One region of the Streptomyces sp. B21-105 genome, then DNA from elsewhere that is predicted to be linked to it. Evidence: predicted binding sites of a transcription regulator. Region 1 holds the regulator's gene; the other holds the start of a gene.
The links. Region 1 encodes HspR, which represses chaperone genes until heat shock. Its sites were predicted from a motif close to TTGAGNNNNNNNNNCTCAA; they were not measured.
Positions count from the first base shown of each region.

Region 1 (5,143 bases):
GTCCGCCGAGGGCCCGCTGCACCTGGACGAGAAGCTCACCCGCGCCCAGTTCCAGCAGCTGACGGCCGACCTGCTGGAGCGCTGCAAGACGCCGTTCCACAACGTCATCAAGGACGCCGGCATCAACCTCTCCGAGATCGACCACGTCGTTCTCGTCGGCGGTTCGACCCGCATGCCCGCCGTCGCCGAGCTCGTCAAGGAGCTGACCGGCGGTCAGGACGCCAACAAGGGCGTGAACCCGGACGAGGTCGTCGCCATCGGCGCCGCGCTCCAGGCCGGTGTCCTCAAGGGCGAGGTCAAGGACGTCCTGCTCCTCGACGTCACCCCGCTGTCCCTCGGCATCGAGACCAAGGGCGGCATCATGACCAAGCTGATCGAGCGCAACACCACGATCCCGACGAAGCGTTCGGAGATCTTCACGACGGCCGAGGACAACCAGCCGTCGGTGCAGATCCAGGTCTACCAGGGTGAGCGCGAGATCGCGGCCTACAACAAGAAGCTCGGCATGTTCGAGCTGACCGGTCTGCCGCCGGCGCCCCGCGGCGTCCCGCAGATCGAGGTCGCCTTCGACATCGACGCCAACGGCATCATGCACGTGACCGCGAAGGACCTCGGCACGGGCAAGGAGCAGAAGATGACCGTCACCGGCGGCTCCTCGCTGCCGAAGGACGAGGTCGACCGCATGCGCCAGGAGGCCGAGCAGTACGCGGACGAGGACCACCGCCGCCGCGAGGCCGCCGAGGCCCGCAACCAGGGCGAGCAGCTCGTCTACCAGACGGAGAAGTTCCTCAAGGACAACGAGGACAAGGTCCCCGGCGAGGTCAAGACCGAGGTCGAGGCCGCCGTCGAGGAGCTGAAGGCCGCGCTCAAGGGCGAGGACACCGCCGAGATCCGCACGGCCACCGAGAAGGTCGCCGCGGTCTCGCAGAAGGTCGGCCAGGCCATGTACGCCGACGCCCAGGCCGCGCCCGGCGCCGACGCCCCGCACGGTGACGCCCCGAAGGCCGACGACGACGTCGTGGACGCCGAGATCGTGGACGACGAGCGCAAGGACGGTGCCGCGTGACGGAGGAGACCCCGGGCTTCGAGGAGAAGCCCGACGTCCCCTCCGGCGCCACCCCTGAAGACGCCGAGCCGAAGGCCGCCTCCTCGTCCGCTCCGGCGGACGGGGCGGCCCCGGCCGGGGACGCGAACCAGACAGCCGGTCTCGTGGCCCAGCTGGACCAGGTGCGCACCGCCCTCGGCGAGCGCACCGCCGACCTCCAGCGCCTCCAGGCCGAGTACCAGAACTACCGCCGCCGGGTCGAGCGCGACCGGATCGCGGTCAAGGAGATCGCCGTCGCGAACCTCCTGACCGAGCTCCTGCCCGTGCTCGACGACATCGGCCGCGCGCGGGAGCACGGTGAGTTCGTCGGCGGCTTCAAGTCGGTGGGCGAATCGCTGGAGACCGTCGCGGCGAAGATGGGCCTGCAGCAGTTCGGCAAGGAAGGCGAGCCCTTCGACCCGACGATCCACGAAGCCCTGATGCACAGTTACGCGCCCGACGTCACCGAGACGACGTGCGTGGCGATTCTGCAGCCGGGGTATCGGATCGGCGAGCGCACCATCCGTCCCGCGCGGGTGGCCGTCGCCGAGCCGCAGCCCGGCGCGCAGGCGGCGAAGGGCGACGAGGCGGAGGCGGGCGACGACAAGGAGAGCGGTGGCCCGGACGAGGGCTGAGCTTGATCGGATGAGCGGACGGAAGGAGGGACGTCGAGGATGAGCACCAAGGACTTCATCGAGAAGGACTTCTACAAGGTCCTCGGCGTCCCCAAGGACGCCACCGAGGCCGAGATCAAGAAGGCGTACCGGAAACTCGCCCGCGAGTACCACCCGGACGCCAACAAGGGCAACGTCAAGGCGGAGGAGCGCTTCAAGGAGATCTCCGAGGCGAACGACGTCCTCGGCGACCCCAAGAAGCGCAAGGAGTACGACGAGGCGCGCGCCCTCTTCGGCAACGGCGGCTTCCGCCCGGGCCCGGGCGCGGGCGGCTCCTTCAACTTCGACCTGGGCGACCTCTTCGGAGGCGGCGCTCAGGGCGGCGGCGCCCAGGGCGGCTTCGGCGGCGGCATCGGGGACGTGTTCGGCGGCCTGTTCAACCGCGGCGGTGCGGGCACGACCCGCACCCAGCCCCGGCGCGGTCAGGACATCGACACCGAGGTCACGCTCACCTTCACGGAGGCGATCGAGGGCGCGACCGTCCCGCTGCGGATGTCCTCACAGGCCCCGTGCAAGGCGTGCTCGGGTACGGGCGACAAGAACGGCACACCGCGCGTGTGCCCGACCTGCGTCGGCACCGGCCAGGTGGCCCGGGGTTCGGGCGGCGGCTTCTCGCTGACCGACCCCTGCCCCGACTGCAAGGGCCGCGGCCTGATCGCCGAGCACCCCTGCCTGGACTGCAAGGGCAGCGGCCGCGCCAAGTCCTCGCGGACCATGCAGGTCCGCATCCCCGCAGGGGTCACGGACAGCCAGCGCATCCGCCTGCGGGGCAAGGGCGGTCCGGGCGAGCGCGGCGGTCCGTCGGGCGACCTCTACGTCGTCGTGCACGTCGGCGCCCACCCGGTGTTCGGCCGCAAGGACGACAACCTGACGGTGACCGTGCCGGTGACGTTCACCGAGGCGGCCCTCGGCGGCGAGGTCAAGGTGCCCACGCTCGGCGGCCCGGCGCTGACCCTGAAACTCCCGCCCGGCACGCCCAACGGCCGCACCATGCGGGCGCGCGGCAAGGGCGCGGTCCGTAAGGACGGCACCCGCGGCGACCTGCTGGTCACCGTCGAGGTGAGTGTCCCGAAGGACCTGTCGGGGAAGGCTCGTGACGCACTGGAGGCGTATCGCGAGGCGACCGCGGGCGAGGATCCGCGGGCGGAGCTGTTCGAGGCCGCGAAGGGAGCTTGAGAGTGATGGACGGCCGTCGGCGTAACCCGTATGAACTGACTCAGGAGACCCCGGTCTACGTCATCTCGGTGGCGGCCCAGCTCTCCGGTCTGCACCCGCAGACGCTGCGTCAGTACGACCGTCTTGGCCTGGTCTCTCCCGACCGCACCGCCGGCCGGGGCCGCCGCTACTCGGCCCGTGACATCGAACTGCTGCGCACCGTCCAGCAGTTGTCGCAGGACGAGGGCATCAACCTGGCCGGCATCAAGCGGATCATTGAGCTGGAGAACCAGGTCGCCGCGCTCCAGGCCAGGGCCGCGGAACTGGAGGCCGCGCTGGACGGCGCGGCGGCGGCCATGCAGCAGCGGGAGGCCGCGGTGCACGCCTCCTACCGGCGGGACCTGGTGCCGTACCAGGAGGTGCAGCAGACCAGCGCGCTGGTGGTCTGGCGGCCGAAGCGGCAGCAGCAGAAGTCCGACTGAGACGCACCGCGAGGCACGGATCGGGGCCCGGAGGTTTCCTCCGGGCCCCGATCTCGTGCACCGGTGGGTCACCGGTGAGGTCCCGGCTGCTGTCCGTGCCAGTTCCCGGGCGGGCCCTGGGTCCAGTCACCGCCACCGCCACCGCCACTGGCACCGGGGTGCTGCGGCTACCACTGCGGCTGTCCCTGCGACGGTTGCTGCGGTTGCTGCGGGGTGGGCCGCGGGCGCATAAGAGTGCTGAGGCGCGGCGCGGCGGGGTACGGGTGCTGTGGCGCGGGGTGTGCGGTGCCGGAAAGGCGACCGTGCCGTCGCCGACGGACAGCTCCCGGCACACCAGGGTCTGCGTCAGGTCGACGACGATGACCGGCCGGTCCTGGAGCGCGGAGGCGCCGAAGACGGTGAGGAAGCCCTCGCGGCCGCGCTGGCCGCCGTCGATGCCGGCGCGGCGCGTGACGTCGTCCCGGATCGGCTGGAGCACGGTCAGTTCGGCGCCGGTGGGCGGACGCGTCTTGAACAGCAGCCTCGCGAGGCCGCGGCGCGCCGCGAAGGGTGCAGACCGGCCAGGGAAGCATCGGCAGCGACGACTGGTGCGTCGTCCTGAAGAAGACCGACTAGGACCGAGCCGGTTGCCGAGCCGGTTGCCGAGGGGCTGCCGAGGGGCTGCCGACGTCTTCGGGAGTTCTCGGCTCCCCTCGCCGGCCTTCGCCGCCCCTCGCCGGCCCGCCGCGGTCCGTGTCGGCCGGGTCGTTCCTTGAGCCCGGCCTTGGACCGATTTGTCCGGTCAGACCTTTTCAGGGCCTCCGCTTCGTCTCCATGTGTCTTCACGTCCTGAGCGCAGTGTGACGTTGCTCCTTCGTTAAGCGGTTCTGCTTGACGGCGGCGGCCGCCGCCGCGTTGGCTGCACAGATACCCGGGTCACCAATGCCGCACCCCGGTCCGCAACGCCCCGAACGCACCTGAAGTGAGCACCCGAAATGCGTCGTATCGCCATAGCTTGTGTCGCCTCCGCGATGTCCCTCTCACTCGCCGGGTGCGGGATGCTGGGGGCCTCGGAGAAGACCAGCAGCGCGACACCGACGCGGACCAACGCGATCACTGTGGGTGTACTGATGCCGGAGGAGACGAACACCCGGTACGCGGAGTTCGACTACCCGATCATCAAGAGGAAGGTCGCCGCGCTCACGGACAACCAGGGCAGGACCGACTACGCCAACGCCGCCTCGGACGAGAAGACCCAGGACCGGCAGATGCAGAAGATGATCGACGACAAGGTCGACATCATTCTGCTGGACGCCGTCGACGCGAAGGCGATCGCGCCCATGGTGAAGAAGGCCAAGGAGGCGAATATTCCGGTCATCGCCTATGACCGTCTCGCCGAGGGCCCGATCGACGCGTACGTCTCCTTCGACAACGAGCTCGTCGGCGAGGTGCAGGGGCGCACCCTTGTCGAGGCCATCGCCAACGCCGACACCTCCGACAAGATCGTCATGGTGAACGGCTCGCCCGCCGACCCGAACGCCGCCCAGTTCAAGGAGGGCGCGCTCAGCGAGCTCAACGGCAGGGTCACGATCGCGAAGTCGTACGACACCGACAAGTGGAGCCCCGACGTCGCCCAGGCGAACATGACGAAGGCGATCGCGGCGATCGGCAAGGACGACATCGCCGGCGTCTACTCCGCCAACGACGCCATGGCCGGCGGCATCATCAAGGCCCTGGAGGCGGCCGGCGTCAAGGACGGCGACCTGCCC
Region 1 is NZ_JARUMJ010000001.1:4,948,731-4,953,873, forward strand. Features, by position in the region: gene dnaK (molecular chaperone DnaK) at 1-1,066, shown strand, start outside; gene grpE (nucleotide exchange factor GrpE) at 1,063-1,719, shown strand; gene dnaJ (molecular chaperone DnaJ) at 1,759-2,934, shown strand; gene QA802_RS22375 (heat shock protein transcriptional repressor HspR) at 2,940-3,395, shown strand; gene QA802_RS22380 (sugar ABC transporter substrate-binding protein) at 4,370-5,143, shown strand, end outside.

Region 2 (5,143 bases), 1.3 Mb from region 1:
TCACGCTCGCCTACGCGGCCGTCCTCGCCGCCACCGCGTACTTCGCCGAGCATGCCGACCCCGCACTCGTGCACGCCCTGCACCAGGGCTCCAGCACCGATGTGGCGCACCTGTTGCAGACGCCGGCGCTGGTGATGGTGGCCAGCGCGCTGTGGCTGGCGGGCGGCTTCGCCTCGCCCTTCACCCTCGGCTTCGTGGTCGTCCTCACCGCGTTGGAACGGCGTATCGGCGGGGCTCGCACCGCGGTCGTCTTCCTGGCCGGGCACGTGCTGGCCACCCTCGCGACGGAGGTCCCGGTGGGCCTGGGAGTGCTGGTGGGGTGGCTGCCCGACAGCTCGCTCCACCGCCTCGACTACGGCATAAGTTTCGGCGTCGCCGCGAGCGTCGGCGCGCTGGCCGGACTGCTCGGGCCGTGGCCGCGCGGGCTGCTGCTCGTCGCCTTCGGCGGGATGCTGCTGCAGGACCTGATCGCCTACACCGACCCGCTGACCAACTGGGGCCACCTGATCGCGCTGGCGATCGGCGTCGCCCTCTGGCCCTGGGCCCGACGCCGGCCCCTGACGGCCCGACACCTGACCGGCCGGCACATGGCGGCCGGGCCTGACGAGTCGGGGGCGTGACGGCGGGGACCAATAATTCGGGCTTGACGAGGCGGGGCTGACCGGCCGGGGAAGTTCCGGTCTACACGTTCCGGGCGGACGGGTTCCAGCTGTCACGTTCCGGGCGGACGCGTTCCCAAAGAACCGTCGGACATGTTCCGGGCGGGTGGGGCTCAGTCGTTGAAACGGACCGTGCCGTCCTCGCACAGGGTGGGGTGGAGCTTCATGGGGCCGTACTCGTCCACGTCGGACGGGCGGGGCGGTTCGGGACCGTCGGGGCCCAGCCGGATCATCCGTTCGACCCGGCAGATGCGGAACTGGCGACCCTCCACGCTCGCCTCGTCGGCGCGGCCGGCCGCCCTGAACGTTTCGGCGGCGCGCGCGTAGAGGGCCTTCTTGCGCTCGTCGAAACGGTAGAGCATCGCCCAGACGCGGGCCATCCCCTCGTACAGCGCGCGGCGCGCCTCGTGCGGGGTCGCGGCCAGCGAGCCGAAGGGCGTCCAGTCCGCGCCGTCGCGCTCGGCCACCGAGAAGCCGACGGGCAGCCGGACGACGTCCGGGTGGGTCAGCACCGCCCGCGCGGAGTCCTCGCGGACGTCGTCGGGGAAGCGGGCGCCCGTGTACGTGAAGTCGCGCAGCCCCAGCCGCAGCGCGCCCGCCATCGGCCCCTCGTCCCGGCCGGGGTCGAGGGCGAAGCCCACGTCCGGCGACGGCGCGGCGCCCGGCTCCTCCCACGACGCGCCCGGGACCTCCGGGTCGGTGGGCCGGGGCGGCTCCAGACCGTCGTCGCCGGTCCGGGCGAACTCGTCGCCGCGCACCACCCGGTAGCGCACCCCCAGGGCGTCGACCTCGTCGGCGGGGGCCCGCTCCAGCACTGCGACGGCGGTCAACAGCTCGCGCCGCACGGCCGGATCGCCGGCGCCGTCCTTCGCCTGGAACCACAGGTGCGAGTTCAGTGCGTCCCGGGCCTGCTGGGGCATGCCGTCCACCACGGGTTTCAGCAGCCGCCAGCACGGCCCGTCGGCGGCCGGGTCCAGGGCGGCGACGCCGAAGACAGGCCCGCGCAGCGCGATGTGCGGGTAGCGCCGGGAGGCCTCGACGGCGTCCGCCTCGGTCACCCAGGCGACGGGGTCGTCGCGGCGGACCAGCTCCGCGTGGAGGGCGTCGAGACGTCGCTTCCAGTCATCGGTCATAAGCGCATTGTGGTCGGGTGAAGGGGATGCTTCGGGGTGAACGCCGGAAGTGGGCGGGGTACGGGCAGGGGGCGCGAGGGGCGTGGCCCGTCGTGCGGCGGTACGGGGTGCGCCCCCTTGGCCGTCGGACGTCATCCCCGTGCGTCCCCCGTGAACTCCGCGCTCGCCGGCGACGACTCGACGCGCCGCGTTCCGGGCTCGTACAGTGCCCGCCCCCGTGCCCCCGGCGCCCCCGTCAGAGCAGTGGTGATCGCCCACAGCGAACGGAACGGCCTGTGGGGAACATTCAAAGGCTCATGTGCATTGAGTCGGCATAGCTCAACTTGACTGCCGAAGGGGAGATCATGGCATCGACGTCCGCTCCGCTCACTCTGCCCGTGCTGCCTCTCGATGACGAGGTCGTGCTCCCCGGCATGGTGGTTCCGCTGGACCTCAACGACGCCGACGTACGCGCCGCGGTGGAGGCCGCCCAGGCCGCCGCCCGTTCAACACCGGGCAAGCCCCAGGTACTCCTGGTGCCGCGTATCGACGGCACGTACGCGAGCACCGGTGTGCTCGGCACCGTCGAACAGGTCGGCCGGCTGGCCGACGGCGACCCGGGCGCGCTGATCCGCGGCCGCGGCCGCGTGAAGATCGGCGCCGGCACCACCGGGCCCGGCGCGGCGCTGTGGGTCGAGGGGACGAAGGCCGACCAGACCGTCCCCGAGCCGCTGCCCGGTCACGTCGCCGAACTGGTCAAGGAGTACAAGGCGCTCGCCACCGCCTGGCTGCGCAAGCGCGCCGCCTGGCAGGTCGTCGACCGGGTCCAGGCCATCGACGACGTCTCCGCGCTCGCCGACAACTCCGGCTACTCGCCGTTCCTCACCACCGAACAGAAGGTGGAGCTCCTGGAGACCACCGACCCGGTGGCCCGGCTGAAGCTCGCCACCCAGCAGCTGCGCGACCACCTCGCCGAACAGGACGTCGCCGAGACGATCGCCAAGGACGTCCAGGAGGGCGTCGACAAGCAGCAGCGCGAGTTCCTGCTGCGCCGCCAGCTCGAAGCGGTGCGCAAGGAGCTGCGGGAACTGAACGGCGAGAAGGAGGGCGAGGAGTCCGACGACTACCGCGCCCGCGTCGAGGCCGCCGACCTGCCCGAGAAGGTCCGCGAGGCCGCCCTCAAGGAGGTCGACAAACTGGAGCGGTCCAGCGACCAGTCGCCCGAGGGCTCCTGGATCCGCACCTGGCTGGACACCGTCCTCGAACTGCCGTGGAACGAGCGCACGGAGGACCGGTACGACATCCAGGGCGCCAAGTCCGTCCTCGACGCCGAGCACGCGGGCCTGGAGGACGTGAAGGAGCGCATCACCGAGTACCTGGCGGTGCGCAAGCGCCGCGGCGAACGCGGGCTCGGTGTGGTCGGCGGCCGGCGCGGCGGCGCCGTCCTGGCCCTCGTCGGCCCGCCCGGCGTCGGCAAGACCAGCCTCGGCGAGTCCGTCGCGCACGCCATGGGCCGCAAGTTCGTCCGCGTCGCCCTCGGCGGCGTCCGCGACGAGGCCGAGATCCGCGGCCACCGCCGTACCTACGTCGGCGCGCTGCCCGGCCGGATCGTGCGGGCGGTCAAGGAGGCCGGGTCGATGAACCCGGTGGTCCTCCTCGACGAGATCGACAAGGTCGGCTCCGACTTCCGGGGCGACCCGGCGGCCGCCCTCCTCGAAGTGCTCGACCCGGCGCAGAACCACACCTTCCGCGACCACTACCTGGAGGTCGAACTCGACCTGTCGGACGTGGTGTTCCTGGCCACCGCCAACGTGCTCGAAGCCATCCCGGAGGCGCTGCTCGACCGTATGGAGCTGGTTCGCCTGGACGGCTACACCGAGGACGAGAAGGTCGTCATCGCCCGCGACCACCTGCTCCCGCGCCAGCTGGAGCGGGCGGGCCTGGACAAGGACGAGGTCACCCTCGACGAGAGCGCCCTGCGCAAGCTCGCCGGCGAGTACACCCGCGAGGCGGGCGTGCGCACCCTGGAGCGGACCGTCGCGCGGCTGCTGCGCAAGGTCGCGGCCCAGCACGAACTGGGCGAGCGGAAGCTGCCGTTCACCATCCGTGACGAGGATCTGCGCGCCCTGATCGGCCGGCCGCACCACGTGCCCGAGTCCGCCCAGGACCCGGCCGAGCGCCGGACCGCCGTGCCCGGTGTCGCGACCGGTCTCGCGGTCACCGGCGCGGGCGGCGACGTCCTGTACGTCGAGGCGTCGCTGGCCGACCCGGAGACGGGCGCGGCGGGCCTGACCCTGACCGGTCAGCTCGGCGACGTGATGAAGGAGTCGGCGCAGATCGCGCTCAGCTTCCTGCGCAGCCACGGGGCCGAACTGGAGCTGCCGGTGGGTGACTTGAAGGACCGGGGCGTGCACATCCACTTCCCGGCGGGCGCGGTCCCCAAGGACGGCCCGAGCGCCGGCGTCACCATGACGACCGCCCTCGCGTCCCTGCTGTCCGGCCGGCTCGTCCGCACGGACGTGGCGATGACCGGCGAGGTGTCCCTCACCGGCCGGGTCCTGCCGATCGGCGGTGTGAAGCAGAAGCTGCTCGCCGCGCACCGGGCCGGGGTCACCACCGTGATCATCCCCAAGCGCAACGAGCCCGACCTGGACGACGTTCCCTCGGAGGTGCTGGACACGCTCGACGTCCACGCTGTCACGGACGTCCGCCAGGTACTGGAGCTGGCGCTCGCGCCCGCCGCGAACGGCGCGACGCCGGAGGTTCCCGTGGCGGCGTGACGGACGCCGTGGGAGTGGCGAGGGCCCGGAACCCGTGGGGACCGGGCCCTCGCCATGCCCGGCGGCGGCCCTGCGAACCGCCGCCGCCCGGGGGCTGGGAAATACTTAAGAGCTGCGCCGATGGCAGCGACCGGCGAAAAAAGGCAGAGGTGCTGACGTGCACGAGGACACAGACGGCGACGGACGCGGGGACGAGTCCGGCGCGCCGTCGCGCGCCGTGGAGCAGGACGACCGGGAGTTCCTGTCCCTGGAGCGGGAGCTGACCGTGCTGTTCCGCCGGGCCCGCGCCAACCAGGGGGAGATGGCCCGCGAGGTCCACCCGGACCTGGAGTCCGCCGCCTACGGGCTCCTCGTCCGGCTGGAGGAGTGCGGCCGGCAGCGGGCCACCGAGCTCGCCGCCTACATCGGCGTCGGCAAGGCCACCATGTCGCGCCAGCTGCGTGCACTGGAACAGCTCGGCCTGGTCGCCCGCGCCCCGGACCCCGCGGACGGCCGGGCCTGGCTGGTCGACCTCACCGAGGAGGGCCGCACCCGGGTGAGCCGGGTCCGCGAGGCCCGCCGTGAGCGGTACGTCAGCCACTTCTCCCACTGG
Region 2 is NZ_JARUMJ010000001.1:6,219,019-6,224,161, forward strand. Features, by position in the region: gene QA802_RS28210 (rhomboid-like protein) at 1-620, shown strand, start outside; gene QA802_RS28215 (DUF5954 family protein) at 773-1,792, opposite strand; gene lon (endopeptidase La) at 2,137-4,551, shown strand; gene QA802_RS28225 (MarR family winged helix-turn-helix transcriptional regulator) at 4,709-5,143, shown strand, end outside.
Region 2: lon (endopeptidase La) is a predicted target of HspR. The motif match lies at 2,096-2,114, and genes of this name have one in related genera.